2 regions of the Thioalkalivibrio sp. ALMg3 genome follow, and region 2 is predicted to be linked to the other one. Evidence: predicted binding sites of a transcription regulator. Region 2 holds the regulator's gene; the other holds the start of a gene.
The links. The regulator FNR, encoded in region 2, switches genes on or off when oxygen is low (the NO sensors DNR and NnrR bind a similar motif). The targets are predictions, from matches to a motif close to TTGATNTANATCAA.

Region 1: a site for FNR is predicted at 14,340-14,353, ahead of hemN (oxygen-independent coproporphyrinogen III oxidase). Genes of this name have one in related genera too.

Annotation. Positions count from the first base shown of each region.
Region 1 covers NZ_KB906220.1:297,621-313,638, forward strand. The annotation lists gene glnD ([protein-PII] uridylyltransferase) at 1-1,093, shown strand, start outside; gene F622_RS0103540 (OmpA family protein) at 1,105-1,872, opposite strand; gene F622_RS0103545 (hypothetical protein) at 1,872-2,927, opposite strand; gene F622_RS0103550 (PhnD/SsuA/transferrin family substrate-binding protein) at 3,318-4,178, shown strand; gene F622_RS0103555 (EAL domain-containing protein) at 4,499-7,291, shown strand; gene wrbA (NAD(P)H:quinone oxidoreductase) at 7,400-8,020, shown strand; gene F622_RS0103565 (DoxX family protein) at 8,152-8,544, shown strand; gene F622_RS0103570 (TRZ/ATZ family hydrolase) at 8,627-9,961, shown strand; gene ubiG (bifunctional 2-polyprenyl-6-hydroxyphenol methylase/3-demethylubiquinol 3-O-methyltransferase UbiG) at 9,984-10,730, shown strand; gene gph (phosphoglycolate phosphatase) at 10,727-11,416, shown strand; gene hpnC (squalene synthase HpnC) at 11,466-12,329, shown strand; gene F622_RS0103590 (DUF2283 domain-containing protein) at 12,378-12,575, opposite strand; gene hemN (oxygen-independent coproporphyrinogen III oxidase) at 12,877-14,265, opposite strand; gene hpnD (presqualene diphosphate synthase HpnD) at 14,441-15,301, shown strand; gene hpnE (hydroxysqualene dehydroxylase HpnE) at 15,306-16,018, shown strand, end outside.
Region 2 covers NZ_KB906221.1:84,692-100,709, forward strand. The annotation lists gene F622_RS0104245 (hypothetical protein) at 1-435, opposite strand, end outside; gene F622_RS0104250 (cyclopropane-fatty-acyl-phospholipid synthase family protein) at 568-1,806, opposite strand; gene fnr (fumarate/nitrate reduction transcriptional regulator Fnr) at 2,098-2,829, shown strand; gene F622_RS0104260 (DUF2390 domain-containing protein) at 2,822-3,304, shown strand; gene F622_RS0104265 (DUF2058 domain-containing protein) at 3,376-3,945, shown strand; gene F622_RS0104270 (hypothetical protein) at 3,979-4,197, opposite strand; gene F622_RS0104275 (carbamate kinase) at 4,293-5,198, opposite strand; gene dcd (dCTP deaminase) at 5,230-5,796, opposite strand; gene apbC (iron-sulfur cluster carrier protein ApbC) at 5,824-6,915, opposite strand; gene metG (methionine--tRNA ligase) at 7,369-9,408, shown strand; gene mtnB (methylthioribulose 1-phosphate dehydratase) at 9,510-10,130, shown strand; gene F622_RS0104300 (hypothetical protein) at 10,130-10,837, shown strand; gene rsxA (electron transport complex subunit RsxA) at 11,003-11,581, shown strand; gene rsxB (electron transport complex subunit RsxB) at 11,578-12,162, shown strand; gene rsxC (electron transport complex subunit RsxC) at 12,195-13,865, shown strand; gene rsxD (electron transport complex subunit RsxD) at 13,865-14,926, shown strand; gene rsxG (electron transport complex subunit RsxG) at 14,919-15,614, shown strand; gene F622_RS0104330 (electron transport complex subunit E) at 15,611-16,018, shown strand, end outside.

The sequences.
Region 1 (16,018 bases), on a different contig from region 2:
CGAGCTGGGGGCCCACGATGCCCTGCATTTCTGCCAGCATCACGGCCTGTCGGACGCGGATGCCGGCCTGGTTGCCTGGCTGGTGCGTTCCCACCTGCTGATGTCGCTGACGGCCCAGCGCAAGGACATCTCCGATCCCGAGGTCGTCATGGGTTTCGCCCGCGAGGTGGTCACCCGCGAACGCCTGGACTTTCTCTATCTGCTGACCATTGCCGACATCCGCGGAACCAATCCGGAGCTGTGGAACAGCTGGAAGGATTCCCTGCTCCAAACCCTTTATCACGCCACCCGCAATGTCCTGGACCGGGGTCTGGATACCCCGCCGGACATGGACGAACAGATCCGACAAACCCGCACCGAGGCACTCGCGTTAATCGAACAACAAGGCTTCGATACCGATCAGGCCCGGAAGTTGTGGGACGAACTGGACGACGAATACTTCCTGCGCCATTCCGCCGACGAGATCGCCTGGCACGGCCGGGCCCTGCTCCCGCTGTCTCCGGACGCCCTTCCCCTGATCCTGGTGCGCCCGAAGACCTCGCGTGGCAGCACGGAGATCTTCGTCTACGCCAACGACCATCCGCAGATCTTCGCGCGCATCACCAGCGCCCTGACCCAGTTGGGGCTGGACATCGTGGACGCACGGATCATCACGACCGCGGGCGGCCGCACGCTGGATACCTTTCTGGTTCTCGAAAGCGGCGGCGGCCAGACCGTGGATGCAGGTTATCGCTCCGAGGAGATACGCCAGAGCCTCGAACGTGAACTCGAACGCGAAGGGACCATCCCCAATCCGGCGTCACGGCAACTGCCGCGACGCCTCAAGCACTTCGACGTGGATACGCAGATCGAATTCGAACCCGCCGCGGGCGGCCAGGCAACGCGTATGCGACTGCGAGCCCTGGATCGGCCAGGCCTGCTGTCGACCATCGGTCATGTCCTTGCCGAGCAGGGAATCGACGTGCGTACCGCACGCATCGCCACAGCCGGGGAACAGGTCGAGGACAGCTTCCTCCTCAGCCGACCCGGCCACGCGGCGCTTGATGCCGAGCACCAGGCCCGCCTGCGCAAGGCCCTGCTCGGCACCATCTGACAGCAATCGGATCAGCGGACGCGCGCCTCCAGAGGCCGGGGCTCTGGCTCGTCCGATGGCGTCCCTGCGCCCAGCAGGCGCGCCTCGAAATCGGTCAGGACACTGAACTCGACCCGGCGGGATGCCCGGCGATCCTCCTCGCCGCGCTCGTCCAGCACCCGGCGCGAAGAGGACAACCCCACGGCCGCGACCCGCGAGCGGAACCAGTCCGCCTCCTGCAGGGGCTCCAGCTGATAGGCATATTCCAGCACCGCGCGCGTGCGGCGCTGGCTGAGGTCCATATTTCCGAAATAGGCCTCCAGCGCATCGTCGCTGCCCGCCCACTCGCTGGAGGTGTGGCCCTCGATGCGGACTTCCCGTATCACCTCGGCGAACGGGCGCAACTGTTCCGCGTAACGCGGCATAAAGTCCTCGAGAATCGCCTCGAAACGCGGCCGGATACGGGCCGAACTGCGCTCGAACAGGACCTCCGGCTCACGAAAGCGCAGGGTCAGGCTGTCGCGGTCCAGTTCCGCATTCCAGCGCGGCAAATCCTCGCGAAATTCCTCCTCCAGTACCGAGTAGATGGCCGCGCGCAGTGCCGCCGCCTCGTTACGCACCTCGGTATGCGCGGCACTCTCGCGCTCCACCTGCACCATGTGCAGCAGCGCGAGGAACAGGAAGATCATCATCAGCGCGGCCATCAGGTCCGCCACTGCCAGCCAGTGCGAGCCCTGGTCGGCCTCGTTTCCGGCGGCCACGCCTTGCCGCCGACGGCGTCTCGCCAACCAGGAAAACATCAGTTACGCCCGCCCGCGGAGGCGATGGCGGCGGAACGTTCCCCACCCCAGCGCGTCTCCGCCGCGAGCCCTGCCTGGACGGCATTCTCGATACTCTCGAGCATCGCCTCCAGCCGTGCGTCCATCGCCGGGAAGGCCTCGGTGGCACGATCCCGCAGGGCCGCGATGCTCCCCAGCAAGGCCTCCAGTTCCACCGTCTCGCGACGCAGGCTGGAGAGCGTCGATTCCTGATCCTCCACGTGGCGGGTGATCTGCAGGGCCTGTCCGGTCATGCGCTCCAGGGTCTGCTCGGTCTGTTCCACCCCGGCCCGGGCCTGGTCGAAGGCCCGATGCAGGGTGTCCATCTGCTCGCGATACTGATCCTGCCACTCCACCAGGCGGGCGACCGAGTCGTCCAGACGACGGAAGTTCTCGCCGAACTGTTCACCCAGGCGATCGTTGAAATCGTGGATCACCCGCTCCAGGGCCTCTACCAGGTGCCCGCTGCTCATCTCCGTGATGCGCTCGGCCATGCCATCGAGCGCGCCGGTCAGTTCGCGGTGCTGTTGCTCCAGCCGGGCATCCAGGCGCTGATCGAGGGCCCGCACCGCCTCCACTACGGCCAGCGAGGCATCCCGTTGTTGTGCCGCCAGGTGCGCATTATCCAATGGTGCATCCGACGCACCCTCCGTAGCCGGTTCGGGGGATGCCGCCGGCGCAGGTGCCATCACCTGAACCATCCGCAACACCGCCGCCAGCAAGATGCCCACGATACTGGTCACGAAGGCCAGCTTGAGCCCCTCCAGCAGGGCCGGGATACTGGCCTCCACCCGTCCAGCGTCAAAATCCAGCAGCCCAATGGCGACCCCAAGGAAGGTGCCGAGGATCCCCAGGGTGGTCAGCAGCGCGGGCGCCGCTCCCTGCAAGGACTCGGCGCGGCGCAATGCCGTCGCCGTCAACGCCGCCAGGAACAGACCAAACAGCAACAGCGCGAACAAGCCAATCACGCTTAATGGACTGAGCCCCTGCAACGTGGCCAACAGCGCCTCGGCGACCCGATCGAAAATTCCGGTCATGTGCTTCCTCCGTCCCGCGGCGTCGGTAGCGCCCGCGCGGTCGTGCGATTCGTAAGAACCGGATGCAAGCAAAAACAACGCCAGACCCACCAAAGACCGGTGGAACGGGGCTTTCAGGCACGACCGGACCGGGCGCGCCACAAGGTTTCGACGGATTCCCGACGCCCACGCGCCAGGAAGCGAACCGCAACCAGAGCCCAATCGTCCATTCTTTGACGCCCCGAATGGGACGAAATCGCCCGCCTGATCCGTCTTACCCAGTGAAGCCCAATAGACGGTGGCTCCATGCCTGCGACAGTCACGCCTGCTGCGAACGTGTCATGCAAGCCCATCGGCCCGCCCCGGCGGCGGCCGGCAATCGTCTGGCTGGCACTCGCCAGCCTGCTCTGGTTGCTGAGCACCCCGGCTCAGGCACAAGCCCCATTCACCTTCGGGATTCAGCCATTTGCCAGCCCGCCAGCGCTGTTCACACGCTACGCGCCCCTGCGCGACTGGCTGGGAACGGAACTCGGCCAGCCGGTACGGCTAGAGTCCGCACGCGACCTGCCGACGCTCCTCGAACGCACCCGAGAGGGCCGCTACGACTTGATCCTCGTGGCACCGCAGGTAGTGCCGCTCCTCACGGAAAACGGGCCCTACCGCTTACTGGTACGCAGCGAGGAAGAGCTGGCGATGGTCCTCCTGGTGCGGCCCGGGGGTGGCATCGATTCGCTTGCCGGCCTCGCAGGCCGATCCCTCGCAGTCCCGTACAAGGAAAGCCGCGCGGCGACCCTCGCACGCAGCCTGACTGACGCCCAGGACTGGCCCGACCCACCCGGCCCGCCCCGCTACCTGCACTATCACCACAACAACGCGGCAGTGGCCGCATTCCAACGCGGAATCGCCGATGCCCTCGTCATGATCATCGAAGGCAACGTATTGCCGGTACGACCGGATATGGAAGGCACCCGCCAACGCCACATGTCGCTGGGCGACGGAAGCCTGGTGCGTATCCTCGCCCAATCCGAACGGTTCCCGGGGCTTACCCTTCTGGTACACGAACGTCTGGATCGCGACATCCCGCGGTTGCACCATCGCCTGATCACGCTGCAGCAGAGCCCGTCCGGCACAACACTCCTGAGGCATATCGGACACCGCGGATTCATCGAGGCGCATGCCGGCGAGTACGCGGCATTTCAGGGTGCGCTGGATGACCTGGAAGCCAAATTCGATCTCCGGGCCCCCATCCCGGCCGGGAACCCGACCCCGTAAGTCCAGCCCGCAGCATCCATCACGCCCGCCGCGCGGACGCTGACCGCTCCTGGGGTTTCGGCTTCTCCCCCGCTACCTCGCCATCCACCCACCCCAATGATCGCCCCCGACCGCCGTGGCCTTCCCCCAAATTTCAAACGGCACGGGCATCCATCGTCCAGTATCGTTAAAATGGTCGGGATAACATCCATTGCCGCACCACGCGGTGACTCTGGCGCGCACGCAACCCGGATTCCGTCGATGCCCCTTCCCGGCCCGGCTCCAACCAGCTCTGGCCCAACCCCTGCCGGCATCGCCCCACAGGCGTCGGCGCCCCCCACATGCGCCTGAATTTCGCCTGGCAGATCATCATCGGCACCGTCGCGATCCAGGTCGCGATGGTGGCAGCGCTGATGATCAGCGGCATCTCCCAGGTGCAGCAGAACCAGTCGCAGATGCTGGAACGCTTTGCCGAACAGCAGGGCCGCCTGCTCTCCAGCGCCCTGACCCCCGGCCTGGCCTACGCGGATCCGGCGATGCTGCAGGACCTGCTCGAGCTCGTCGCGGACGACTCCCATGTCCTCTATGCCGTGGTACTCGATGCCCAGGACCAGCCGATGGCGTCGGTGGGCATCTCGCCGGACACCATCCCGGCACGCGCGGACGGCACGCGCACCACGCCCGGGCAGATCGAGATCCTGCGCGACATTGAGCTGGCCGGGCAACCGCTCGGGACCCTGGCGGTGGGCTATTCCACCGATGCGATCGACGCCCTGTCCGCCACCCTCCTGCAGCGCAACGTCCTGCTGGCACTGGGCGTGCTCGTGTTGTCCATGCTGGCCGCGGTGGTCTTCAGCCTGGTTATTACTCGCCGCCTGCGCCTGTTGAACCAGGGCGGCAAGGCGCTACAGGGCGGCCGTCTGGACCATCGCATCCCGGTGCGGTCGCACGACGAGTTCGGCGACCTCGCGCGCACCTTCAACGATGTCGCCGCCCATCTGGGGTCCACCCAGACCACCCTGGAACAACAGAACCAGCAACTGAACCGCTCGGTCGCACGCCTGGAGTCCATGCTCGGCGGTGCCAATGCGATCTTGTGGGAGGCTGACCCGCGCACCCACGAATGGGAGTTCGTGTCCGGCGACACCCGCCGTCTGCTGGGCTTCCCGGCCCACAACCTGGGCCGGGGCGAGCTGCGCGCCCGGCATATCCACCCTGCCGACCTGCCGCGCGTGCAGAACGCCGCCCGCGAGAGCCGGACCAGCCCGCGCACGGTGGACTACCGCTTCGCCCATCGCGACGGCCAGTGGATCTGGCTGCGAGACATCCTCTCCTGGGCCCGTGACGCGGACGGCCGGGAGAGCCTGCGCGGCCTGACCCTGGATATCACCACCCACCGACGCACCACCGATGCTCTGGCGGAAAGCGAGAACCGCTACCGCGACGTGGTGGACCACATCTCCGAGGTCATCTTCCGTACCGATGCCGAAGGCCACTGGACCCTGCTGAATCCAGCCTGGGAGGCCCTGACGGGGTTCAGCGTGGAAGAGACTCTCGGCCGCCCGCTGTGCGACTTTGTAGCCCCCGAGGACCACGACGACGCCCATAGCTTCTGTGCCACCCTCCTCGAGGGCGGCTCCCATTCGCAATCCGAGGAGATCCGTCTGCGCACCCGCGACGGTGACATCCGCTGGGTCAGCATCTACGCCAGTGCCCGCTTCGATGACCACGACCAGGTGATGGCGACCTTCGGCACGATGACCGACATCTCCGATCGCAAGCAGGCCGAGGACGAGATCCGGCGTCTCGCCTTCTTCGACGGGCTGACCCAACTGCCCAATCGCACCCTGCTGCACGACCGGCTGGGTCAGAGTCTCGCCAATACCGAACGCACCCGACTGCATGGCGCGTTGCTGTTCATCGATCTCGACAACTTCAAGGACATCAACGACACCCTCGGCCATGCAGTCGGCGACGACCTGCTACGCCAGGTCGCCGAGCGCATGCTGAACTCCGTGCGCGAGGCGGACACCCTCGCCCGCCTCGGGGGCGACGAGTTCGTCATCATCCTCAATGATCTCCACCCGGACCCGGCACGCGCGGCGACCCAGGCCGAGGCCGTGGGTCGCAAGCTCATCGAGATTCTTCGCGATCCATTCAAGCTGGCGGGACAGAGGCGGCATGTAACGCCCAGTATCGGCGCCACACTGTTCAGCGGCCGCAGTCTGAGCGTGGAGGAGATCCTCAAGCAGGCGGACCTCGCCATGTACCGGGCCAAGAACGCCGGGCGCAACACTGTGCGCTTCTACGACCCCGAGCTGCACCGCGCCGTCGAGGCCCGATTCGAACTGGAGAGCGAGCTTCGCCACGCCCTGGATCAGGACGCCTTCAGCGTGCACTACCAGCCACAGGTGAACACGTCGGGCGCGGTTATCGGGGCCGAGATCCTGCTGCGCTGGAAGCACGCCAGCCGCGGGATGATCTCGCCCGCCGAGTTCATCCCCGTGGCTGAACAGACCGGTCTGATTGTCCCGATTGGCCGCAAGGTGCTGCGCGCGGCCTGTGAGCAGCTGGCCGCCTGGAAACACCAGCCCGCCTTTCGGGACCTCACCCTGTCGGTCAACGTCAGCGCGCGCCAATTCCGGCACAAGTACTTCGTGCGCGATCTGGCCGAGACGCTCGAGGCTACCGGCGCCCCGGGGCACCGCCTGAAGCTGGAGCTGACCGAGAGCATGCTGCTCGAAAACGTGGAGACCGTCATTGCCCACATCGAGGAATTGCGGAGCTTCGGCATCGAGTTCTCCCTGGACGACTTCGGGACCGGCTACTCCTCTCTCGCCTACCTCAAGCGACTGCCCCTCGCTCAGCTGAAGATCGATCAGTCCTTCGTACGCGACGTCCTGGACGATCCCAACGATGCCGCGATCGCCCAGATGGTGGTCAACCTGGCTCACACTCTCGACCTGGACGTCATCGCCGAAGGTGTCGAGAACGACCAGCAGCGGGCCTTCCTGTTCGGCCTCGGCTGCCGCCACTTTCAAGGCTACCTGTACGGCCATCCCGACACGCTGGCAGAACTTGAGGCCCTGGTGCTGCGCCAGAGCGGCAACGGAAACGCCGCAACCTACCCCTAACCATTCGTATTATTCGAATCGTTTGAGCCGTTTTTCGCCATTTTCATTCGTATAAATCGGATCTAAGGTGGCGGGTATTGCAACCTAGCCAACCAGAGGCGACTCGCCATGAGCACCAAGATCCTGATCCTGTACTACTCCACCTGGGGCCACATCGAGCAGATGGCCGAAGCTGTGGCTCGCGGCGCCCGTGAGGTCCCGGAGACCGAAGTCACGATCAAGCGCGTCCCCGAGCTGATGCCGGACGACGTGGCCCGCAATGCCGGCGCCAAGCTCGACCAGGCCGCCCCCATCGCCAAGCCCGAAGAACTGGCGGACTACGACGCGATCATCATCGGCACCCCTACCCGCTTCGGCCGGATGGCCGCGCAGATGGCCAACTTCCTCGATCAAACCGGTGCCCTGTGGTTCGGCGACAAGCTGGTCGGCAAGGTCGGGAGCGTGTTCAGTTCCACCGCCTCGCAGCACGGCGGCCAGGAGACCACCCTGATCTCGACCATCGTGAACCTGCTGCACTACGGTATGACCGTGGTTGGTCTACCCTACACCGAGAAGCGCCTGCTCGATGTCAGCGAGGTCTGCGGCGGCACCCCCTACGGGGCGACCACGCTGGCCGACGGCGACGGCTCGCGCCAGCCGAGCGAGAACGAACTGGGCATGGCCGCCTCGCAGGGGCGTCACGTCGCCGAGGTCGCCCGGGCCCAGCGTCTGGGGCGCGACGCCGGCTGACCCGCCACAGGTACATCCCAAAGGGGCGCATGCCCTGGCCGGATGTTGCCCGGGGACAAACCCGGTCGGGCACAGGCCCGACCGTAGCGACTGGGGACATCGATCCGCAGCACGACAAGGAGAGGATGGCAATGGACAACACGCTAGACGACAGTGGCAAGCTCGTACTCCGCCTGGCCCTCGGGATCATGATCCTGCTGCACGGCATCGCCAAGCTGACTGGCGGGATCAGCGGCATCGAAGGCATGGTTACCAACGCCGGACTCCCGGCGATCCTCGCCTATGGCGTCTACATCGGCGAGATCCTCGCCCCGATCCTCGTCATCATCGGCCTGTATTCGCGCATCGGCGCGGTGATTATCGCCATCAACATGCTCTTCGCCATCGCGCTCGCCCACACCCACGAGGTCTTCCTGCTCACCGGCACCGGCGGCTGGGCCCTCGAGCTGCAGGGCATGTTCCTGTTCACGGCCATCGCCCTGGCACTGACCGGTCCGGGCCGCCTGGCGATTAATCGCTGGTAGTCCCGGCCGTTTCCCGGGGCGGCGCAATGCCGCCCCTTTCGGGTACCATGCGCGACCCTGGCCCCCGCGCAGACATACCGCCATGCACAACGCCCAGACGCTGATCCTCGGCGCCCCGCAGATCCTCCCGGTCATTCCCCGCGACACCATCCTGCGGGATCACGCCCTGGTGATTCGTAACGGCGTGATCGAAGCCATCGAGCCGCAAGCCACCGCTCGCGCAAACCATCCCGACGCCGAGTACCGGGACCACCCCGGACAGGTCCTGATCCCGGGCCTGGTGAACGCCCATACGCATTCCGGCATGAGCCTCCTGCGCGGCATCGGCAGCGACCACACATTGATGGATTGGCTCAAGCGCTATATCTGGCCCGCCGAGGGCAAGCTGCTCTCCCCCGAATTCGTACGCGCAGGCACCCGCCTCTCCATAGCCGAGATGCTGCGCGGGGGCACGACGTGCTTCAGTGACATGTACCTGTTTGTGGACGATGCGGCCCGGGTGGTCGACGAGACCGGCATCCGCGCCTCGCTGGGCCTCACCGTGTTCGACTTCCCCACGCCCTGGGCAAGCACGGCAGACGAATACTTCCAGCGCGGCGCGGACGTCGTCGCGAACTGGGGGCACCATGACCGCATCGCCTTCAATGTCGCCCCGCACGCGCCATACACCGTGGGGGATACAAGCCTGGAGCGCGTGGCGGCCCGTGCCCGCGAACTGAACGTGCCCATCCACATGCATGTTCACGAGACGGCCAGCGAGGTCGCCGACGCCCTGCGCGACCAGGGCGAACGACCATTGGCCCGCCTCGCACGCCTTGGCATGCTGGACCAGCCCTTCATCGCGGTGCACATGACCCAGGTCGACGATACCGATCTGGATCTACTGCGCGAACGCCCGATCTCCATCGCCCACTGCCCGGAATCCAATCTGAAACTCGCCTCCGGCTTCTGCCCGGTCACGCGGTTACAGGCCGCCGGCATCAACATCGCCCTCGGGACCGACGGCACCGCCTCCAACAACGATCTCGACATGATCGGCGAGATGCGCACCGCTGCACTGCTGGCCAAGGGCGTCAGTGGCGATGCCGCCGCCCTGCCCGCCACCGCCGCGCTGGAAATGGCGACGCTGGGGAGTGCCAAAGCCCTGGGACTCGCGGATCGGATCGGCTCCCTGGAGCCCGGCAAGCAGGCCGATGTGGTCGCAGTAGACCTGCAGGCGCTGGAACTGCAACCGGCGCACGACCCCAGTGCACAGATCGTTTACGCCGCCACCCGCGATGCCGTGCGCGATGTCTACGTGGCCGGACGGCCGTTGCTACGCGACCGCGAACTGCTTACGCTGAACTCGCAGGATCTCCACGCCGAAGCCGAGTACTGGCGCATCCGGGTGCTGGAAACCCAGCAGCCCACTGCCTGACTGCCTGAGCGAGACAGACGCCATGAGCCCCGAACCCCTCTCCCAAACTTCTGCGCACGCAAACGTCGATAGCGCCGAGATCCACAAATTCACCCATCGGGCCCACGAATGGTGGGACCCGAAGGGCCCCTTCGCCACGTTGCACGCGATCAACCCGTTGCGCCTCGAATGGATCGACGGCCAGGCCGATCTCGCCGGCAAGAAGGTGCTGGATGTAGGCTGCGGCGCCGGCATCCTCTCCGAGGCAATGGCGGTTCGCGGCGCTCAGGTCACCGCGCTGGACGCCGGCGCCGAACACCTGGAGGTGGCGCGCGAACATGCGGTGGAGGCAGGGCTTGAGATCCACTACCTGCACACCACCGCCGAGGCGCACGCCGAACGTCACGCCGGCGACTACGACGTGGTGACCTGCCTGGAGATGCTGGAACACGTGCCCGATCCGGATGCCGTCATCGACGCCCTTGCAAAGCTCGTGCGCCCCGGCGGCTGGCTGTTCCTGTCCACCATCAACCGAACTCCGCGCGCCTTTGCCGAGGCCATCGTGGGGGCCGAATACGTGTTGCACATGCTGCCCACCGGCACCCATGAGTACGGCCGCTTCATCCGTCCCTCCGAACTGGGCACCGCCCTGCGCCGCCACGGGTTCGAGGTCACCGCGATGACCGGCCTGACCTATTCGCCCCTGAGCGGGCGTTATCGCCTGGTCGCCCGCACCGACGTGAACTACCTGATGGCCGCCCGCCGCGACGAAGCCGGCCCCGACGAATGACCCACGAACTCGGATCGGTCCTGTTCGACCTCGACGGGACCCTGCTGGACACCGCTCCCGACATGCATGCGGCCCTGGTCACCCTGATGGCCGAACACGACCGTGCGCCGCTGGCGTTCGAGGTCGTGCGTAACTTTGTCTCCCACGGGTCCCGGGCCCTGGTGGATCTCGCCTTCCCGGACGCCGATCCCGCCTTCGCGGAGCATCTCAAGAAGCGCTACCTGGAGATCTACGCCCGCGACCTGTGCCGGACCACCGCCCTGTTTCCCGGACTCGCAGAGCTGCTGGACGCCTGCGAGGCCCGCGGCTGGTCCGTCGGCGTGGTGACCAACAAGCCGGGCTGGCTGACCGATCCACTGCTGGAGGCCCTCGGGCTGCATGCGCGCATGGCAGCCGTCGTCAGCGGCGATACCCTGCCCCAGCGCAAACCCGCCCCGGAACCCATGTGGCTGGCCGCCCGGCAGACTGGCCTGCCGCCGGAACGCCACTGCTACTGGGGCGATGCAGAACGCGACATCGCGGCCGGACGGGCCGCCGGCATGCCCACCCTGATCGCCAACTGGGGCTACATCGACGCCAACCAGCGTCCGGATCAATGGGGCGCCGATGCCGCCCTGGAACAGCCGAACGACTTCTGGGCCTGGTACGCCGACGGAGCCGCCACGGAGCCCGGGCTTGCGCGCTGAATCCGCCCACCCCGGCGCCCCGCACGCCGGAAACAGGGCCTGAGCACCCATGTCGCCCCGTATCCGTTCGGCCTACCGCCACTGTCGCCAGCGTGCCAAGGCGCATTACGAGAACTTCCCCGTGGCCTCCTGGCTGCTGCCCAGTCGCCTGCGCGGCCCCGTGGCGGCGATCTACTGCTTCGCACGCGATGCCGACGACCTGGCCGACGAGGACCCGCGTCCGGTCGCCGAGCGGCGCCAGGCGCTGCTGACGATGCAGGAACGGGTGCAGATCCTGGAAGACCCCGCCGCCGAACACGAACCCGAATGGATTGCCCTTGCCGACGCCCGCGCCCGCTTCGACCTCCCGGCCGCGCCGTTCTCCGACCTGATCGACGCCTTCCTGCAGGATCTGGAACAGACCCGCTATGCGACCTTCGGCGAGGTCATGGACTACTGCCGCCGCTCGGCCAACCCGGTTGGCCGGCTGATGCTGCACCTGAACGGCAACCCGACCGACGAGATGCTGGGGTACTCGGACGCCATCTGCTCGGCGCTGCAGCTGATCAACTTCTACCAGGACCTGCAGCAGGACCTGCAGGAGAACAACCGCATCTACCTGCCGCAGGAAGAGATGGACCAGTACGGCGTGACCGAAGCGATGCTGGCCACCGGGCAGACCACCTTCCAGCTACGCAACCTGATGCAGTTTCAATACGCCCGCGCCGACCGGCTGCTGCGCGCCGGGGCGCCGCTGGGCGGCCTGCTGCGCGGGCGCATGGGGCTGGAGATCCGGGCGATCATCAACGGCGGGGCGCGCATCCTATGGCGGCTGCGCCAGCAGGACGACGTCTTTGCCCGCCCGCGCCTGCGTACCCGCGACGCCTGGATCATCCTGAGCCACAGCCTTCGGCCGCGCCGCCGAAGACCGTAGGGATCGAGCCGCCGAGAACCCCTGGTTAAGCTGAGAGCTTAAAAGGCATCAAGCGGCAATGCCCTCGACCGTAAGGTGCTGGAGGTCAGTTCGTTCGCTAGCGTGCTCAAAGGTAATGGCGCAAACACCACCACTGGCATCGACATCCAGGGTAGTGTTCTCGTCAAGCGAGCGGGTTTCGGCCACGCTATCGCCTCGGAATTCGATATAAAGCGTATCCGTATCCCCGAAGTACTGGAGTTTCATGGCTGGAACCCTCGATCGAAAAAGGCGTTGTGAACGGTTTCTCCATCCGGCAGCAGAACAACGCGAAGGTAGCGTCCTTCAGCCTCCTCGACACGAGCCCATCTGCGGATACGCCCATCGCCTTGGACTTCTTCGCACAACGGTTGGTCGATTGCACTACTGATCCAGTGATCCCGGATCATTCGCCGATCCGGCCTCTCGCGTACAGTCTCGAAGTAACGTGTCGTCTTCACCGGAACGTCCCTGTTACCGGTTGCTATTGTTCAAAGCTTCCGCCGAGAACGGATCGCCGTCAAGCCGCTCACACTACCTTGCTGTAGCGCTGCGCGCTCTCCGTCTTCAGGTAGGCGTCGAAGGCCATGGCGACGTTGCGCAGCAGCAACCGCCCGCGCGGCAGGATTTCCAGGCGCCCCGCGCCGATCCGTACCAGTCCATCGGCCTCCATGCCCTGCAGCCGCTCCAGTGCATCCCCAAGGACCTCGCCGAACACGATCCCGTGGCGCGCCTCGATCGCGGCGAAATCGATGCGCGAGTGGCACATGAGTTCGGTAATCACGTCCCGGCGCAGCCGATCGTCGGCACTCAGTTCGAGTCCGCGAAAGACCGGCAGGCGCCCGGCATCCAGCCGCGCGTAATAGGCATCCAGTTCGCGCAGGTTCTGGCTGTAGGTGGCGCCCACCTTGCCGATAGCCGTCGGCCCCAGTGCCACCAGGTCGTACTCCGCCCGTGTGGAGTAGCCCTGGAAATTGCGCTGCAGCGTCCCGGCGCGCTGGGCCGTGGCCAGTTCGTCGTCCGGCAGGGCAAAGTGGTCCATGCCGATGTATACATAGCCGGCATCGGTCAGGCGAGCGATGGTGGTCTCGAGGATCGCCAGCTTCTCCGCGGCGTCCGGCAGGTCGGCCTCGCGGATCTGGCGCTGAGTCTTGAACATCTGCGGCAGGTGCGCGTAGTTGTAGATCGCCAGGCGCTCCGGGCGCAGCTCCAGCGCGCGTTCCAGGGTGGCGGTATAGGTCTCCACCGTCTGCAAGGGAAGGCCGTAGATCAGGTCCAGGTTGGTAGATTCGAAGCCGTTGGCCCGCGCCTTCTCCACCGCCTGCGCGGTCACCTCGAACGGCTGGATGCGGTTCACCGCCCGCTGCACGTTCGGGTCGAAATCCTGCACCCCGAGGCTGATCCGGTTAAAACCCAGCTCGCCCAGCAGCGGGATGGTCCCGGGCCGCACCGCGCGCGGATCAATCTCGATGGAGAACTCGCGGGCATCGCTTTCGTCCAGGCGGAAGTGCCTCGCCAGCGTCGCCATCACCCGGCGCAGATCGTCATCGCCAAGATAGGTCGGCGTGCCGCCCCCGAAGTGCAGCTGCCCGACAGTGCGTTCCCGATCGAACAGCTCGCCCTGCAATTCGGCCTCGCGCTCCAGATACTGCAGGTAGCGCTGGGCGCGCTGGTAATTTCCGGTGATGACCTTGTTGCAGGCGCAGTAGAAGCACACCGTGTCGCAGAACGGGACATGCACGTACAGCGACAGGGGGCGCGCCGGATCGGCCCCGTTGGTCGCCTGCGCCGCCTCGGCATAGGCGCGGTCGTCGAAGCCCTCGTGAAACTGTGGCGCGGTGGGATACGACGTGTACCGCGGCCCACTCACGTCGTAGCGGCGCAGGATTTCGGGATCAAACACCAGGCGTTGTTCCATTGGGAGCTCCACAGCCGTCGCCGCGCACTCGCGACCTTGGTTCTGCAGACTACGGCCGCACGCCAGGCCCGAGCTTGATACAGGTCAACAATCCGCCTTCGGCGCCCTCTCCCGCCCCCTGTGCTGCCTGTGCTAGCCTTCTCCTCCCTGTTCGACACCCGCCACGCGAGAGCGCATGTCCCCCGACGAGTATTGCGAGGAGAAGGCCGCGCAAAGCGGCTCCAGCTTCTACTACGCGTTCCGCTTTCTGGAACCGGATCGCCGTCGCGCCATCACGGCGCTGTACGCCTTCTGCCGGGAAGTCGACGACATCGTCGACGAGGTGAGCGAGGAGAGCATTGCGCGCACCAAGCTCGACTGGTGGCGCCAGGAGATCGAGCGCCTGTTCGCCGGCGAACCCCGCCACCCCATCACCCAGGCACTGCAGCCGCATATCGCCGCCTTTGACCTCGGGCGCGAGTATTTCGACGAGATCATCGACGGCATGCAGATGGATCTCGACTACGACAGCTATCCGGACTTCACCACGCTGTCACTGTACTGCTACCGCGCGGCCAGCGTCGTGGGCATCCTGTCCGCTCACATCTTCGGCTACACCGATCGGCGCACTCTCAAGTACGCCCACGACCTCGGCATGGCGTTGCAGCTCACCAACATCCTGCGCGACGTGCACGAGGACGCCATGCGCGGCCGCGTGTACATCCCCATGGACGAGCTCAGCAAGCACGGGGTCAAGCCGGAGGAATTCCAGATCAACATCACCGACGACCGCCACCGCGCCCTGTTCGCGGAGCAGGCGGAACGGGCACAACGCTACTACGAACGCGCCGAGGAACACCTCCCGGACGCCGACCGCTACGCCCAGCGCCCGGGCCTGATCATGGCGGCCATCTACCGCACCCTGCTCGACGAGATCGCGGACGATGGCTATCGCGTGCTGGAACACCGCGTACGCCTGACCCCGATCCGCAAGCTGTGGATCGCGTGGCGCACCGCGCGCCGCCTGAAGCGCGAACAACGCCGCCGCGCGGCCTGATGCCATGACCTCCAGCTCCCCCCCGGCCCCGGCGGTCGTGGTCGGCGCGGGCTGGGCCGGCCTGACCGCTGCGCTGGCGCTTGCTCGCGCCGGGCAATCCGTGCACCTGATCGAGGCCGGCAAGACCCCCGGTGGCCGTGCCCGCAACCTCGACCTGGACGGCACCCCGCTCGACAACGGCCAGCACATCCTGGTCGGGGCCTGCCAGCAGACCCTGCAGCAGATCCGTTCGGTCGGCATCAACCCCGAGCAGGCGTTTCAGGCCCTGCCCTTCGGCCTGCGCATGTTCGAGCCCACCGGCCGGCCGCAGGACCCGGCGTTCCAGCTGGAACCACGTTCGCCCCGGTTGCCCGCCCTGGCCGCCGCGCTTTACCGGGCGCTTGCGAAGCACTCCCTTGGTACACGCCTGCGTGCCCTGTCCGGCGCCGCCGCCATGTTGCACCGGCCCCTGCGCGACGATCTCCCCGTCCTCGACTGGCTGCGCCAGCGCCGTCAGCCCGACGCCCTCATTCGCAGCCTGTGGGACCCGTTGTGCCTGGCGGTGATGAACACCCCGCCCCGAACCGCCTCGGCCCGCATATTCCAGAACGTCCTGCGCCTGGCACTCAACCATGGCCCGGAAGCCGCGCGCCTTCTCGTCCCCGCGCGGCCACTCGGCGAGCTGTTCCCGGAACCGGCTGTACAGGAACTCCGGGAGCGTGGCGCCAGAGTGGATCT
Region 2 (16,018 bases):
CGGGGTCATCTCGCCCATCGCCAGGTCGCGGGTGACGAACAGCAGATCCGGCAGCAAGTCGATGGTGTTGCGCAGCTGATCGCGCGAGCGCTCCTGGCGCTTGCCCCGTGTGGCGTCCGCAACGAAACGCGCGACCAGGCCGATGACCCCGAACAGCAGGGTGTAAACGGCAAAGAAGATGAAGTTCTGTGCCGGGGCGGCGTGGCCGAAACCGAGGAAGTAGCCGCCCTGCATTGCCAGGAACGTGACTGGCCCGGCGGCCCACAGCAACTGCAGGAAGTTCAGCGACCAGGGAACACGCCGCGCGGTGGCGGCCACCTCGGTAATGCGGCTGCGCCCGGCCGCCTCGATCAGGACGTGTTCCTGTGACGGTCCGCCGGCCTGCGGGCTTTCCTGGCCCTGTGCCTCCCTGCGTTTACGAAAGCGACCGAACACGCGCCCCTGCTCCGGAATGGGTGGTTACCGCCGGCATGGCCGCAACGTGACCACTAGTGTAGGGAATGCGCGTTCGGTTCGCCCGAGTTTTGCAGTACTTTCGGGATCGGCCCCGGATCGCTCCCCTCGCCTTCAGGCGGCGTCGCTGGGCTGTGCCCGGGCCTTCCCGGGCGGTGTGGAGATCACTTCGGGGGCATCGTCACGATAGAGGTAATCGCGGGTCAACGGCACCGCATCCTGCTGCTTGGCCATCTGCACGTGGAAGACCACCTGATCCCACCAGCGGAAGGTGGCCTCACAGCTGGCCAGGTAGAACTCCCACATGCGGCAGAAACGCTCATCGAAGCGTTCGACGGCCTCGGCCCGCACCTTCTGGAAGCGGCGATACCACTCGGCCAGCGTCTCGGCGTAATGCAGGCGCCAGAACTCGATATCGGTGGTGTACAGCGGCGTGGGCTCCAGCGCGCCCATCACCTCGGACAGGGCCGGCGTATACCCGCCCGGAAAGATGTACTTGCTCAACCACGGGTTGGAGGTGCCAGGCGGCTCCTGGCGCCCGATGGTGTGCAGCACCGCGATGCCTTCCGGCTTCAGCAGATCATGCACGCGCCGGAAGAACGTCTCGTAGTTGGGCGTGCCCACATGCTCGAACATGCCGACGCTGACGATGCGGTCGTACTGGTCGTCGTGTTCGCGGTAGTCCTGATAGAGGAACCGCACCCGATCCTCGAGCCCCCGACGCTTGGCCTCGTCACGGGCAACCCGCAACTGCTCCTTCGACAGCGTCACGCCATCCACATGGACACCGGCATGCTCGGCGAGATGGAAGGCCAGACCGCCCCAGCCGCAACCGATGTCGAGCACCCGCATGCCCGGCTCCAGCATCAACTTCTTCCGCAGCATCGCGCACTTGGCCTGCTGCGCCTCTTCCAGCGTCATATCCGGGCGCTCGAAATAGGCGCAGCTGTAGAACATGCCCTCGTCCAGGAACTGACGATAAAGCCACTCATCGACGTCGTAGTGATGGGCGATGTTCTGGTAACAGCGCGCCACCTTGTTGCCCTGCTCGATCAGGGCCCGCAGCATGCGCACTGCAGGGTTGACCCGCTGCTTGAACATCGGCGCGAAGTTGCGCATGGCCACGTCGAGGAACACCTGCAGGCCCTCGGGGCCGGGCGACCACAGGCCGTCCATGTAGGTCTCGCCCAGCTGGAAGCCCGGGTCGCGCCCAATCTTGCGTAACGCCGCCTTGTCATGCACCTGCATGGTGATTTCCGGCGCGCCGTTCCCGAAACGCTGCTCACGGCCATCCGGATGCCGCAGCACGAAGGTCCCGTAGCGTATGTACTGCTCCAGTAACCGCTCGATCATCTCTACCCCTGTCCTTGTTCTAGCGGTCGGGTCTCTCAGCCCCCACGCGTAACGCCGAACGTGACCGTGCCGCAGACTCTAGACTCAGTCTAATAACCGATGTCTCGCATTGTCCACGCAGCCGCCGGAGGGAGAAGACACCGAGCCATCTCGATGTGCGGCCCGGCTGACCGACGGCAAACCCTTCTGTAATCGCCTACAACTCATGGGGACAGTACCGCATTCCCATCCCCGATGGCATACCCCGAAGATCGCTTTCCCCAACGTCGAAAAAACGGCTACCCTGCACCCATGACGCTACGACCCACCCAAGCCTGCCAGCACTGCACCCTGCGCCAGCTTTGCCTGCCCATGGGCCTGCCCCAGGATGAACTCTGGCAACTCGACCAAATCGTCCAGCAACGCCGGCCGATCGCCAAGGGTGCGCCCCTGTTCACCATGGGGACCAAGTTCGAAGCGCTGTACGCGGTCCGCACCGGGGCACTGAAAACGGTGCTGATCTCCGATGACGGGACCGAACAGATCACCGGCTTCGCGCTGGCCGGCGACCTCCTGGGGCTGGACGCGATCCACTCCGGCAAGCACCCGGTCAGTGCCATTGCACTGGAGTCCACCAGCGTCTGCGCCGTGCCCTACGGCCATGTCGACGACCTCGCCGGCCGCCTGCCGACCTTCCGCCAGCACATGATGAGCGTGATGAGCCAGGAGCTGGCCCAGGACGAAAGCCTGCACGCCTTGCTCGGCCAACGTACCGCGGAGCAGCGTCTGGCGACCTTCCTGATCGCCCTGTCGGAGCGTCATCGCGCCCGCGGCCTGTCCCCCGAGCGGTTCTACCTGCCCATGTCACGGGCAGACATCGCCAACCACCTGGGCCTGACCCAGGAAACCATCAGCCGGCTGTTTACTCAGCTGCGCAACCAGGGCGTAATCAACCTGCACACCCGGGACCTGGAGATCCTCCAGCCCGACGGCCTGCGCAACACGGCCGGGGTCACCTTCACCTCCGCCGCGAGCAGTGCCTGAAGCCGGGGACACCCCGGAGCCGGCCACGGACTTCGACGCCTTCTGGGCATTCGCCGACGCCCTGTGGGTCGATCCCACCGCCCGCGAACGTCTGATGCGCTGGCAGGACGAATTTGGCGTGGACGTGATGCTCGCGTTGTTTGCCCTGTGGTACCCGCAGCCCCTCGGACCCTCGCAATGGCGCGTACTGCGGCAAACGGCCCGGCGCTGGCAGTCATCCTCCACCGAACGCCTCCGCGCACTGCGCCGGCGGCTCCACACCCCCGAGCGCAACGCGCTTTACCGCGCGGTGCTGGCACTGGAGCTTCAAAGCGAGCGGCTCGCCGGCCTGCAACTGCTCGCGGAGGCCCGGCGCCTGGCGCCGCAGACCACCCCCGCATTCGCCATCGACCCCCAGCGTCGATTGCGCACCCTGTTCCCCGATCTGCCGGACGCCGAGATCCGCGACGGATTGCGCGAGTTCATGGCCGCCTGAACAGCGCGTGCTGCACGCAAGGGCGCATTCCGGCTATGCTCCCCGCACATTGACCGAACACGGCAGGATTCATGTCGGATGATCTGCGCAGTCAGCTCCTGAAAACGGGGCTGGTCGACGAAAAACAGGTTCGCCAGGCCAAGTCGCAAAAGCACAAGGCCCAGAAAGGGAACGCGAAGAAGAAGAAGGACCGCAACACGGGTCCGGACCCGGGCGTGGCCGAGGCGCGCAAGGCCGAGCAGGCCGAGCGTTCGCGACAGAAGAACCGCGAACAGCAGGAACGTGCCGAACGCCGGGCCCGCCACGCGCAAATCCGCGAACTGGTCAGCACCCACCTGGCGCCGATTCCCACCGGCGATGCCGCGCTGGATTATCACTTCCAGCAGGGCGGGCAGATCCGCCACCTCCCGGTGACCGCCGACCTGCAAAAGCGCCTGGCCGACGGCCGCGCCGCGCTTGCCGGCCTGGATGTGCGCCCGGAAAAGGGGTTCCGGGTCATCCCACGCGAGACCGCCGACCGCATCCGCGAGCGCGATCCGGAATGGCCACTGGTCATCCCCGCCGAGGACGAAACCGGATCGGAACCTGCCCCGGACGACCCATACAAGGACTACGTGGTACCCGACGACCTCATGTGGTGACCGCAGGGGAATCCCCGCAGGCCAACGATCCAATCAGTCGGTTGCGCGCTTCACGTCCGCGGCGGGCATGCCGCTTTGCTGCGGGCGCCGCGCCTCGTCACTGGACATGTCCTGCGGCGTGATGCCGCCCTGCTCCAGGCCCTGGGCGGGGCCGGCCGACTCCTCCGGCTCGCCGCTGCCGCAGCCTAGCGCCAGCAGACCCACGGCCGTCAGACCGATCACCAGGGGGGCGGCTCGCTGAATCTCTCGCATCATCTTCACTCTTGATCCATGTGTACTCGAAGCCTGCAAACTCTGCGGCGGGCGTGCAACATCGAGTGTAACAGGCGGGGGTTCCGGCAAGGGCTTCAGGCGGCGCCCACCGGCAGGATCCGGGTCCCCGCCTGCCCGGCCAGGATAGCCGCGGCGTCCTCCAGCGAACCGATCCCGACCCGAATGCCGCCCTGGGCAGCGCGCCGTGCAGCCTCCATCTTCGGCCCCATGGAACCGCCCGGGTACGCCGCCGGCTCCACGGCCGTAACCAGAAGCGCCTTCAGGCGCCGGGCGTCCGGTGTGCCCCAGTCCATGTAGACGCCGTCGACATCGGTCAGCATCAACAACCAGTCCGCCCCGACATGCGCGGCCAGGCGCGCGGCCGTCAGGTCCTTGTCCACCACGGCCTCGATGCCGTATAGACGCCCGTCGCCGTCACGCGCGACCGGTACGCCGCCGCCCCCGGCACAGATCGCCACCGACCCGCCATCCACGAGACTGCGGACGGCCTCCATACCCAGCAGGCGTTGCGGCTCCGGCGACGCCACCACCCGCCGCCAGCCCTCGCCGTCTGGTGCCACGTCCCAGCCGCGCTCGTCGGCCAGCGCGCGGGCGCGGGCCGCGTCCCAGGTCGGGCCAATGAACTTTTCCGGGTGGTCGAAGGCGGGGTCGTTCGGGTCGACCTCGGTCTGGGTGAGCAAGCTTGCCACCCGGTCATGGCCCAGCGCGTTATGCAGCTCCCGCGCCAGGATGTAGCCGATCATGCCGTGGCTCTCGGCCCCGACCACATCCAGCGGCCAGGCGATGCGATCGCATTCCGCCTGATTGGCGAGCAACCCCACCTGGGGCCCGTTGCCGTGGGTGACGACCACCTCGTGCTCGCGCGCCACGGCCGCGATGGCTGCCGCCGCACGCTGGGCGTTGTGCTGCTGGGCCTCGGCCGAGGGGGTCTCGCCGCGTTGCAGCAGGGCGTTGCCGCCCAGCGCGATCACGATACGCATGGCGGGCCTACTCCGTACTTGAAGGGTTGGGTCAGGTGCGCGGGAGCGTGACGCCGCGCTGGCCCTGGTATTTGCCACCGCGGTCCTTGTAGGAGGTCTCGCAGACCTCGTCGGACTGCAGGAACAGCATCTGCGCCACGCCCTCGTTGGCGTAGATCTTGGCGGGCAGCGGCGTGGTGTTGGAGAACTCCAGCGTCACGTGGCCCTCCCACTCGGGCTCCAGTGGGGTCACGTTCACGATGATGCCGCAGCGCGCGTAGGTCGACTTGCCCAGACAGATGGTCAGCACATCGCGCGGGATGCGGAAGTACTCGACCGTATGCGCCAGGGCAAAGGAGTTCGGCGGGATAATGCAGCAGTCCGACTGCACGTCCACGAAACTGCCCTCGTCGAAGCCCTTGGGGTCGACAATGCTGGAGTTGATGTTGGTGAAGATCTTGAAGTGATCGGAGCACCGCACGTCATAGCCGTAGCTCGAGGTCCCGTAGGACACGATCCGCTGCTCGTCGCGGTAGCGGATCTGGCCGGGCTCGAAGGGCTCGATCATGCCCTTCGTCTCGGCCATCTCCCGAATCCAGCGGTCCGCCTTGATGCTCATTGGGCCTGTCCCTGGTGGCGCACCGGATCAGTTGTCCTGGATCACGATGTTGGGGAATTTGCTGCTGTAGTCCTTGGACTGCTCGGCCAGCTTGGCACCCGTGCGCCGTGCGATCTCGCGGTAGATCTCCGTGATGCGGCCCTCCGGGTCGGCGACCACGGTGGGTTCGCCACCGTCCGCCTGCTCGCGGATGCGGATGTCCAGCGGCAGTGCGCCCAGCAGATCCACGCCGTATTCCTCCGCCATGCCCTCGGCGCCGCCCTGGCCGAAGATGTATTCCTCGTGGCCGCACTTCGAGCAGATGTGGATGCTCATGTTCTCGATGATGCCGAGCACCGGCACCTCGACCTTCTCGAACATGCGCAGGCCCTTGCGCGCATCCAGCAACGCGATGTCCTGCGGCGTGGTCACGATCACCGAACCGGAGACCGGGATCTTCTGCGACAGGGTGAGCTGGATGTCACCGGTGCCCGGCGGCAGGTCGATGATCAGGTAGTCCAGCTCCTTCCAGTTGGTCTCGTTCAGGAGCTGCTCCAGCGCCTGGGTAACCATCGGGCCACGCCAGATCATTGGCGTGTCCTCGTCGATCAGGAAACCAATGGACATCGCCTGCACGCCGTGGCGCTCCAGCGGCTCCATGCTCTTGCCGTCCTTGGATTCCGGCTTGTCCTTGATCCCCAGCATGCGCGGCTGGCTGGGGCCATAGATGTCGGCATCCAGGATACCGACCTGCGCGCCCTCGGCGACCAGGGCCAGCGCCAGGTTGACCGCGGTCGTGGACTTGCCCACCCCGCCCTTGCCGGAAGCCACGGCGATGATGTTCTTGATCCCCGCCATTGGCTTCAGGCTCTTCTGCACCGCGTGGGTCGTGACCTTCGTGCTGATGGTGACCTCGGAGGACTCGAGCCCGGCCACACCCGCCAGTGCACCCTGGATGGCGGCGCGCAGCTCGTCGTGGTACCCAGCAGCGGAATACCCCATCTGGATATCGATCGCGGCACGGGCACCGTCCACGCGAATGTCCCGGACCTCGCCGGCGGCGACCAGGTCCTGCTCGAGGTACTTGTCCTGAACGGTCTTCAGGGCGTTTTCGATCTGCTCTCGCGCGAGTTCGGCCATGGGTACGTGGCATCCGATGTTGGGAGTGATCGCGCGATTCTACTGGCCTCGGTGCACGACGCCAATGGCACCACGAGCCACCCGTCCTTTCCGAAGCCCCCGGGCGCGAATCAAGGCAGGTGTCAAGGCCCTTGCGACGGTTTTATGCACAAAGGGCCTGAAGATAGGGAACATCGGCCAAGATAGGCGAACAAGCATCTAAGTCGCTGCACCATTGTTCTTCAAGATACTGTTTTCCCTACCTTCTTATGTGTTGGTCGTTTTTTAACCAATTTGTCATGCGGCCTTGTGTGGCAAGGCCTGGCGACCGATTCCACCGGGTTGCCCACAGAGTTATCCACAACTTCTGTGGACAACATGCCGGAGCCCTTGGCACGCCTCGACAACCCGCGATCCAAACCCGACAATAGCGCCCCTGCACCCGCGCCCGGTGCCACCCAAACGAGCCAAGCAATGACCGATACCCCGCGCAAGATCCTCGTCACCAGCGCCCTGCCCTACGCCAACGGCCCGATCCACCTGGGCCACCTGGTGGAGTACATCCAGACCGATATCTGGGTGCGCTTCCAGCGCGCGCGCGGCCACGAGGTCATCTATGTCTGCGCGGACGACGCCCACGGCACGCCGATCATGCTCAAGGCACGCGCCGAGGGCATCGAGCCGGAAGAACTGATCGCCCGCGTGCGCCAGGAGCACGAGGCCGACTTCGCCGAATTCCGCATCGGGTTCGACCACTACCACTCCACCCATTCGGACGAGAACCGCGAGCTGGCCGGGCAGATCTACACCGCGCTGCGCGATGCCGGACATATCGAGACCCGAACCATCGACCAGGCCTATGACCCCGAGGCCGGGATGTTCCTGCCCGATCGCTTCATCAAGGGCACCTGCCCCAAATGCGGCGCCGCGGAACAGTACGGCGATTCCTGCGAGGCCTGCGGCGCGACCTACAGCCCGCTGGACCTGAAGGACCCGGTCTCCGCGATCAGCGGTGCGCGCCCGCAGTCGCGCGCCTCCGAGCACTACTTCTTCAAGCTCGGCGACTTCGAGGCCTTCCTGCGCGAATGGACCCGCTCCGGACGCCTGCAGGACGCGATCCGCAACAAACTGGACGAGTGGTTCGACACCGGTCTCAGTGACTGGGACATCTCCCGCGACAAACCCTACTTCGGCTTCGAGATCCCCGATGCGCCGGGCAAGTACTTCTACGTCTGGCTCGACGCACCGATTGGCTACATGGCGAGCTTTCGCGCCTACGCCGCGCAGCAGGGGCTGGACTTCGACGCCTGGTGGGGGGCGGACTCCGACGCCGAGCTGTATCACTTCATCGGCAAGGACATCGCCTACTTCCACACCCTGTTCTGGCCGGCCATGCTGCACGGTGCAGGCTATCGCACCCCCTCGGCGGTGTTCTGCCACGGCTTCCTGACCGTCAACGGGCAGAAGATGTCCAAGTCGCGCGGCACCTTCATTCGCGCCCGCGACTACCTGGAGCACCTGAACCCGGAATCCCTGCGCTACTACCTGGCCGCCAAGCTAGGCGACAGCGTCGACGACCTGGACCTGAATTTCGAAGACTTCGTACAGCGCGTGAACTCGGACCTGGTCGGCAAGGTGGTCAACATCGCCAGCCGTTGCGCCGGTTTCATCAACAAGCGCTCCAACGGCGAACTGGCCGCGGAACTCCCGCGGCCCGACCTTCACGAGGCCTTCGTTGCCGAGGGCGAGGTGATTGCCGAGGCGTTCGAGAAGCGCGAATTCGCCCAGGCGATGCGCCGCATCATGGCCCTGGCCGACCAGGCCAACCAGTACATCGACGAGGTCCAACCCTGGGTCCTGGCGAAGCAGGAGGGCCGCGAGGCAGAGGTCCAGGCGATCAACACCCAGGGGCTGGACCTGTTCCGGATCCTGATCGTCTATCTCGCCCCGGTGCTGCCAAAGCTCGCCGCCGACGCCGCCGAGTTCCTGAACCTGGAAGACACCCGCTGGGCCAGCCGCGAGCCGCTGGTCGGACGCAGCATCCAGAAGTTCAAGCCGCTGATGACCCGCATCGAAGCGGAGACCATCGACAAGCTGCTGGAGGCGTCGAAGGCCACCCTGGCCGCGACCGAGGCATCCAGCGCCACCGACAACGCCGCCCCGGAGGCGACCGTGGATCCGATCGCCGCGACCATCGACTTCGACACCTTCGCCCAGGTGGATCTGCGCATCGCGCGCATCGCCAACGCCGAACACGTCGAGGGCGCGGACAAGCTGCTGAAGCTGACCCTGGACATCGGCGACGAGACGCGCCAGGTATTCGCCGGCATCAAGTCCGCCTACGCGCCGGAGGACTTGATCGGTCGGCATACCGTGATGGTCGCCAACCTGGCCCCGCGCAAGATGCGCTTCGGCGTCTCCGAGGGCATGGTGCTGGCCGCCGGCCCGGGCGGCTCGGAGCTGTACATCCTGAATCCGGATGACGGCGCCCGGCCCGGCATGCGCGTCAAGTAGTGCCCGCCCCCGGCGGCGCGATTTACGCAGAACACCCGCGGCCCATGGATTTGCGCCCGTTGCTCGCGTAAGCTGCCGCTCTTTTCTCGGTCCCCGGACGCATGGAACAAAGCCCCGAATTCAAAGCACAGATCCGCCTGCTGGCCGACGCCGGACGCGAGCTCGCGGAACGCGGCTGGCTCCCCGCGCGCACCGGGCACTTCTCCGCGCGCCTGGATGACCAGCACATTGTCATTACCGCTCCCGGGCGCGGCAAGGATCTGCTGGATGCGCACGACTTCATGGTCGTCGATCTGGAAGGCCACCTGATCTCCGGCAGCGGAGACCCCGGCCCCGAGACCTTCCTGCACATCATCATGTACCGCCACGACCCCAAGCTGGGGGCCGTGCTGCACACGCACAGCGTCCACGGCACGGTGCTTTCGCGCCAGGTCGCCGGGACGCTGCTGCTGCGCGACTACGAGGCCCTGCGCGAACTCCCGGGTTGCGAACACCCCTCGCGCGGCCTCCAGATCCCGGTGTTTGCCAATCACCCGGACATGCAGCAGCTGGCCGCCCAGGTCGACGCCGCCATGACGCGCAATCCGGAGCTCGCCGGGTATCTGATCAACGGGCACGGCCTCTACACCTGGGGTCAGACCGTAGAACTGGCGATGCAGCGAACCGAAGCCTTCGAGTTCATGTTCGAATGCGAGACGCTGGCCCGCCAGCTCGTCGTGTAATGGCCGCCTCTGCCGCGCATTCGGCGCCTCAGGCCATCATCCTGGCCTTCGAAGGGATCCTTGCCCCATCCGGCGTGCTGCGCGAGACGCTGGAGCCACATGCCCAAGAGGCGCTGCCCGGCTTCCTCGAGCGTCACGCGGAGTCCACCGCGGTACAGCGCACCCTGGCGGATATCCTCGCCTACTCCGGGCGCGAGCTGGACGCGGATGGCCTGCTCGCCCAGATCCGCGCCTGGATTCGCGGCGGTCAGGACATTACCCCGGTGCGCCAACTGCAGGGCATGGTCTGGGCGGACGCGCTGGAGGCCGGTGCGCTGCAGCCGCAACTGGACGCGGCCACAGCCGAAGCCCTGGTGCGCCTGCACGCGGCCGGCGTCGCCCTCTACAGTTTCGGCGCAACCCCGGCCCCGGTGCAGCGCGACTGGCTGCGCCACAGCCCGCACCCGGAAGTGGAAGAGTGCCTGGACGGGCTGTTCGATACCCGGATCGGGGGCCGGCGGGATGCCGGCAGTTACCGCCGTCTGGCGGAAGAGATCGGCCGCACGCCCGAGACGGTGCTGGTCCTGTCCGCGCGTGGCGACGAGCTCGATTGCGCGCACCAGGCCTGGCTAATGACCGCCCGGCCCGAGGCCGACCCGAATGCGCAGGACGCGCATCCGGTACGGTCCTTGACCTCGCTCATGCCCGCGGGCGCGCAGGGCGGCTAGTCTCTTACTCAGGACCGCTGACAAGAAGGTTGTCCGCCGCACACCTGGAAGCCGCCCAAAGACGGGGTCAACCCGCAGAAAGCGGGTACCCACGAAGCCCTCGGGGTTGAGTACGCTGTACCACTCCCGGATACTGTATTGTTGACCTGACGACTCGGATTTAACGTGGAATACGTCCTGATACTCATCAGTACGATCCTCGTGAACAACTTCGTACTGGTGAAGTTTCTGGGCCTGTGCCCGTTCATGGGGGTCTCACGCAAGGTCGAGACGGCCACCGGCATGGGCCTGGCCACGACCTTCGTGCTGACGTTGTCCGCGGTCAGCTCCTACGTGATCAACGAGTACCTGCTGCTCCCGCTCGGGCTGGAGTACCTGCGCACCATCGCCTTCATCCTGGTCATCGCCGCCGTGGTGCAGTTCACCGAGCTGGTGGTGCGCAAGACCTCGCCCCTGCTGTACAACGTGCTGGGCATCTTCCTGCCTCTGATCACCACCAATTGCGCGGTGCTGGGCGTCGCCCTGCTGAACGTCCAGGAGGCGCACAACTTCGTCGAGTCGGCCCTGTACGGCTTCGGCGCCGCGGTCGGTTTCTCGCTGGTCCTGATCCTGTTCTCCGCCATCCGCGAGCGGATCGCGGTGGCCGACGTGCCGGTGATGTTCCGCGGCAGCGCGATCGCCATGATCACCGCCGGGCTGATGTCGCTGGGGTTCATGGGCTTCTCCGGGCTGGTTCGGCTGTGAGCGTGCTGTACGCCATCCTCGCGATCGGCGGCCTGGCCGCCGTATTCGGGGTGATTCTGGGCTTCGCCGCGCAGCGCTTTCGCGTGGAGGCGGACCCAGTCGTCGATCAGATCGATGCCCTGCTGCCGCAGACCCAGTGCGGCCAGTGCTCGTATCCCGGCTGCCGCCCGTACGCCGAGGCCATCGCCGCGGGCGAGGCGGACATCAACCGCTGTCCGCCCGGCGGCCAGGCGACCGTGCGTGCCCTGGCGGACCTGCTCGACCGCGAGCCCACACCGCTGGAGGAAGAAGAGCAGGAGAAGGCCGTCGCCATCATCGACGAGAACATCTGCATCGGCTGCACCCTGTGCATCCAGGCCTGCCCGGTGGACGCGATCCTCGGGGCTGCCAAGCAGATGCACACCGTGATCGAGGAAGAATGCACCGGCTGCGAGCTGTGCATCGAGCCCTGCCCGGTGGACTGCATCACCATGGTCCCGGTCGGCACTGACATCACCGAATGGCGCTGGTCGGAGCCGAACCCTTCGCCGATCGAACGGCCCATCCACGTCATCGCGGACGGTTCGCGGCAGTCCGGCTGAGCCGGATGCCCGCGAACCGTTAGAATACGCTTATGCAGCTGCATCGCTTCCATGGGGGCCTGAAACTGGCCGAAGAGACCGACGCCAGCACCCGCGACCCGGTGCTGGTGATGGGCGTGCCGTCCCGGCTGATCGTCCCCCTGGGCCAGCATATCGGCGAGGCGGCGGAGCCCTGCGTGGCGGTCGGGGACCGAGTGACCAAGGGCCAGCGGATTGGCCAGTCCAAGGGCTATATCGCAGCCCACGTGCATGCCCCCACCTCCGGCGAGGTGGTGGAGATCGCCGACCACGCGGTACCCCACCCTTCGGGCCTCAGCGCCCCCTGCATGACCATCCAAAGCGATGGCCGCGACGACTGGGGCGAAACCCGCATGGAGCCCTGGCTGGACTGGGACACCCGCGACCCGCGCAAGCTGCGCCAACGCATTCGCGATGCCGGGATCGTCGGACTGGGCGGGGCGGCCTTTCCTACCGCGGTCAAGCTCAATCCGCGCGCCGGCCAGCGCATCCACACGCTGATCGTGAACGGGGCCGAGTGCGAACCCTACATCAGCGCCGACGACTCGCTGCTGCGCAGCGCCCCCGAGGCGGTATTCGAGGGCATCCGCATCGTCGCCCACCTGCTGGGTGTGGAGCGCGTACTGTTCGCGGTGGAAGACAACATGCCGGAGGCCATGCGGGCACTGACCGAGACTCTCCCCGGCGAACTGCGCGAGCGGGTCCAGTTGGTCTCGGTGCCATCCATCTATCCCACTGGCGGCGAGCGCCAGCTGATCAAGGTCCTCACCGGCCAGGAGGTCCCCAGCGGCGGCCTGCCGGCGGATATCGGGATGATCTGCAACAACCCGGGTACCTTCAAGGCGGTCTGCGATGCGGTGATCCAGGGTCGCCCGCTATTGTCGCGCATCGTCACCGTCACCGGGCCGGGCGTGCAGCATCCGCGCAATGTCGAGGCCCTGCTGGGGACCCCGTTCGCCGATGTGATCGCCGCCGCCGGTGGCTATGCCGAGGGCGTGGACCGCCTGGTGATGGGCGGCCCGATGATGGGCTTCGCGGTCCATGACGACGCCATCCCGGTGATCAAGGGGACCAACTGCCTGCTGGCGACCCGCCCGCAGGACACGCCCGCACCCGGCCCGCTGATGCCCTGCATCCGCTGCGGCGAGTGCGCGGCCGTCTGCCCGGCGCAACTGCTGCCGCAGCAGCTGTACTGGCAGGCCAGGGCCAAGGACTTCGACGCGACCCAGGAGTACGGCCTGTTCGACTGCATCGAATGTGGCTGCTGCGCGCATGTCTGCCCCAGCAACATCCCGCTGGTGCAGTACTACCGCTATGCCAAGAACGAGATCTGGGCGCGCGAGAAGGAGCGCCAGAAGTCGGATATCGCGCGCGAACGCTACGAGTTCCGCCAGGAACGCATCGAGCGCGAGGAACGCGAAAAGGCCGAACGCATGGCCAAGAAGAAGGCCGCGCTCAAGAAGAAAGACAGCAGCGCCGACGGCGCCAGTAACGAAAACAGCGACAAACAGGCCGCCATCCAGGCCGCGCTCGAGCGCGCCCGAGCGCGCAAGGCCGCCAAGGCCGGGGACGCCGTCGAGGGCGCGGCGACCGAGCAAGCGGACAAGGCGGCCGCCACCCCCGAGACGCACACCGAACCCGCCCAATCCGGCGAACGCGATTCCACGGACACGGGCGACCGCTGATGCGCTTTCGCACCGAATCCTCGCCGCACATGATCCCGGCCCACTCGGTGGGCGGGGTCATGCAGCAGGTCCTGATGGCGCTGGTGCCCGGCACCCTCGCGATGGCCTGGTTCTTCGGCTGGGGCGTACTGGTCAATGTGGTCCTGGCGGTGCTGTTCGCGGTGGCCTTCGAGGCCGCGATCGTCGCCGCCCGCAAGCGCCCGGTGATGGCCACGCTGGGCGACAACTCGGCGATCGTCACCGGCTGGCTGTTCGCGCTGGCGGTACCGCCGCTCACACCCGTCTGGGTCACCCTGATCGGCATCGCCTTCGCCATCATCGTCGCCAAGCACCTGTATGGCGGGCTGGGCTACAACCCGTTCAACCCGGCGATGGTCGGCTACGTGGTGGTACTGGTCTCGTTCCCGCGCGAAATGGCCCTGTGGCCGGCCCCGGACACCCTGTCCGAGATGTCGCTGGGCCTCGGGCAGACGCTGCAAACGGTCCTCACCGGCAGTCTCCCGGCCGCCATGGACTGGGATGCCATCACCCGCGCCACACCGCTGGATGCGATGCGCGAGGGCCTGGGCGCCGGGCGCACGGTCAACGAGATCACCACCAGCCCGCTGTTCGGCACCTTCAGCGAAACCAGCTGGGAGTGGATCGGCAATTTCTTCCTGCTCGGCGGGCTGTACCTGTTGTTCCGGCGGATCATCCACTGGCACATCCCGGTGGCGGTGATCCTGGGCGTGGCGATCCCGGCCGGCTTCTTCTGGATGCTGGACCCGGACTCCTTCGCCTCGCCGGCCTTCCATCTATTCAGCGGCGCGGTGATCATCGGCGCCTTCTTCATCGCCACCGACCCGGTGTCCGCCTCCACCACCCCGCTGGGGCGCATCCTCTACGGGGCCGGCATCGGCCTGCTGATCTTCATCATCCGCACCTGGGGCGGCTACCCGGATGCGGTCGCCTTCGCCGTACTGTTGATGAACATGGTCGCCCCGACCCTGGACCACCTGACGCGCCCGCGCATCTTCGGGCGCGAGCGCCGCGGACCGCCACCGGGGGACGGCCATGGGTAACCTGAAGCCACGGGACATCCTGCTGGCGACCGCCCTGCTCGCTGGGTTTGCCGCCGCCGGGGCCGGCATCGTCGCCCTGGTACAGGACTCCACCGAGGCGCGCATCGCGGAGAACCGCATGGCGGTCAATCGCAACCGCATCGCGGAGCTGACCGGGGAACTCGACTACCGCAACGACCCGGTCCACGACACCATCGATCTGCACCACGAGCTGCTGGGTGGAGGCCCCCTGCCGGTCTGGTTCGCCCGCGATGCCGAGGACGAGGTGGTTGGAATCGTCTTCTCCGCGATCGCCCCGGACGGCTACAGTGGCAATATCCACCTGCTGATCGGCGTCGACCGCGACGGCGAACTCCAGGGCGTGCGGGTCTCCGCGCACCGCGAGACCCCGGGCCTGGGCGATGCCATCGAGGCCGAGCGCTCCGACTGGATCCGCGGCTTCGACGGGCGCTCACTGGGCAACCCACCGGCCGAGGGCTGGCACGTGCGCAAGGACGGCGGGGTCTTCGACCAGTTCACCGGGGCCACCATTACCCCGCGTGCGGTGGTTCGCGCCGTCTATCGCACGCTGGAATACTTCGACCATCACCGTGACGAATTGCTGGCGACCCGGCCCGAGGAAACCGGCTCCGTCACGGAACCGCTCCCGACCAGCGAGATCAACGGGGACGACGAGGCAAGCCGATGAACCCGACCCTGACCGACATCATTCGCGACGGCCTGTGGCACAACAACCCCGGGCTGGTGCAGCTGCTGGGACTGTGCCCGCTGCTGGCGATCTCCGGCACCATGGTCAACGCGATTGGCCTCGGCATCGCGACCACCCTGACCCTGCTGCTGTCGAACGTGCTGGTCTCGCTGATCCGTGACCATGCGCGCCCGGAGATCCGCATCCCGGTGTACGTGCTGATCATCGCCTCCATCGTCACCGCCATCGAACTGGCGATGAACGCCTGGTTTCACGGGCTGTACCTGATCCTCGGCATCTTCATCCCGCTGATCGTGACCAACTGCGCCATCATCGGCCGCGCCGAGGCCTTCGCCTCGCGCAACTCGGTTCCGCGCGCCGCGCTGGACGGGCTGATGATGGGA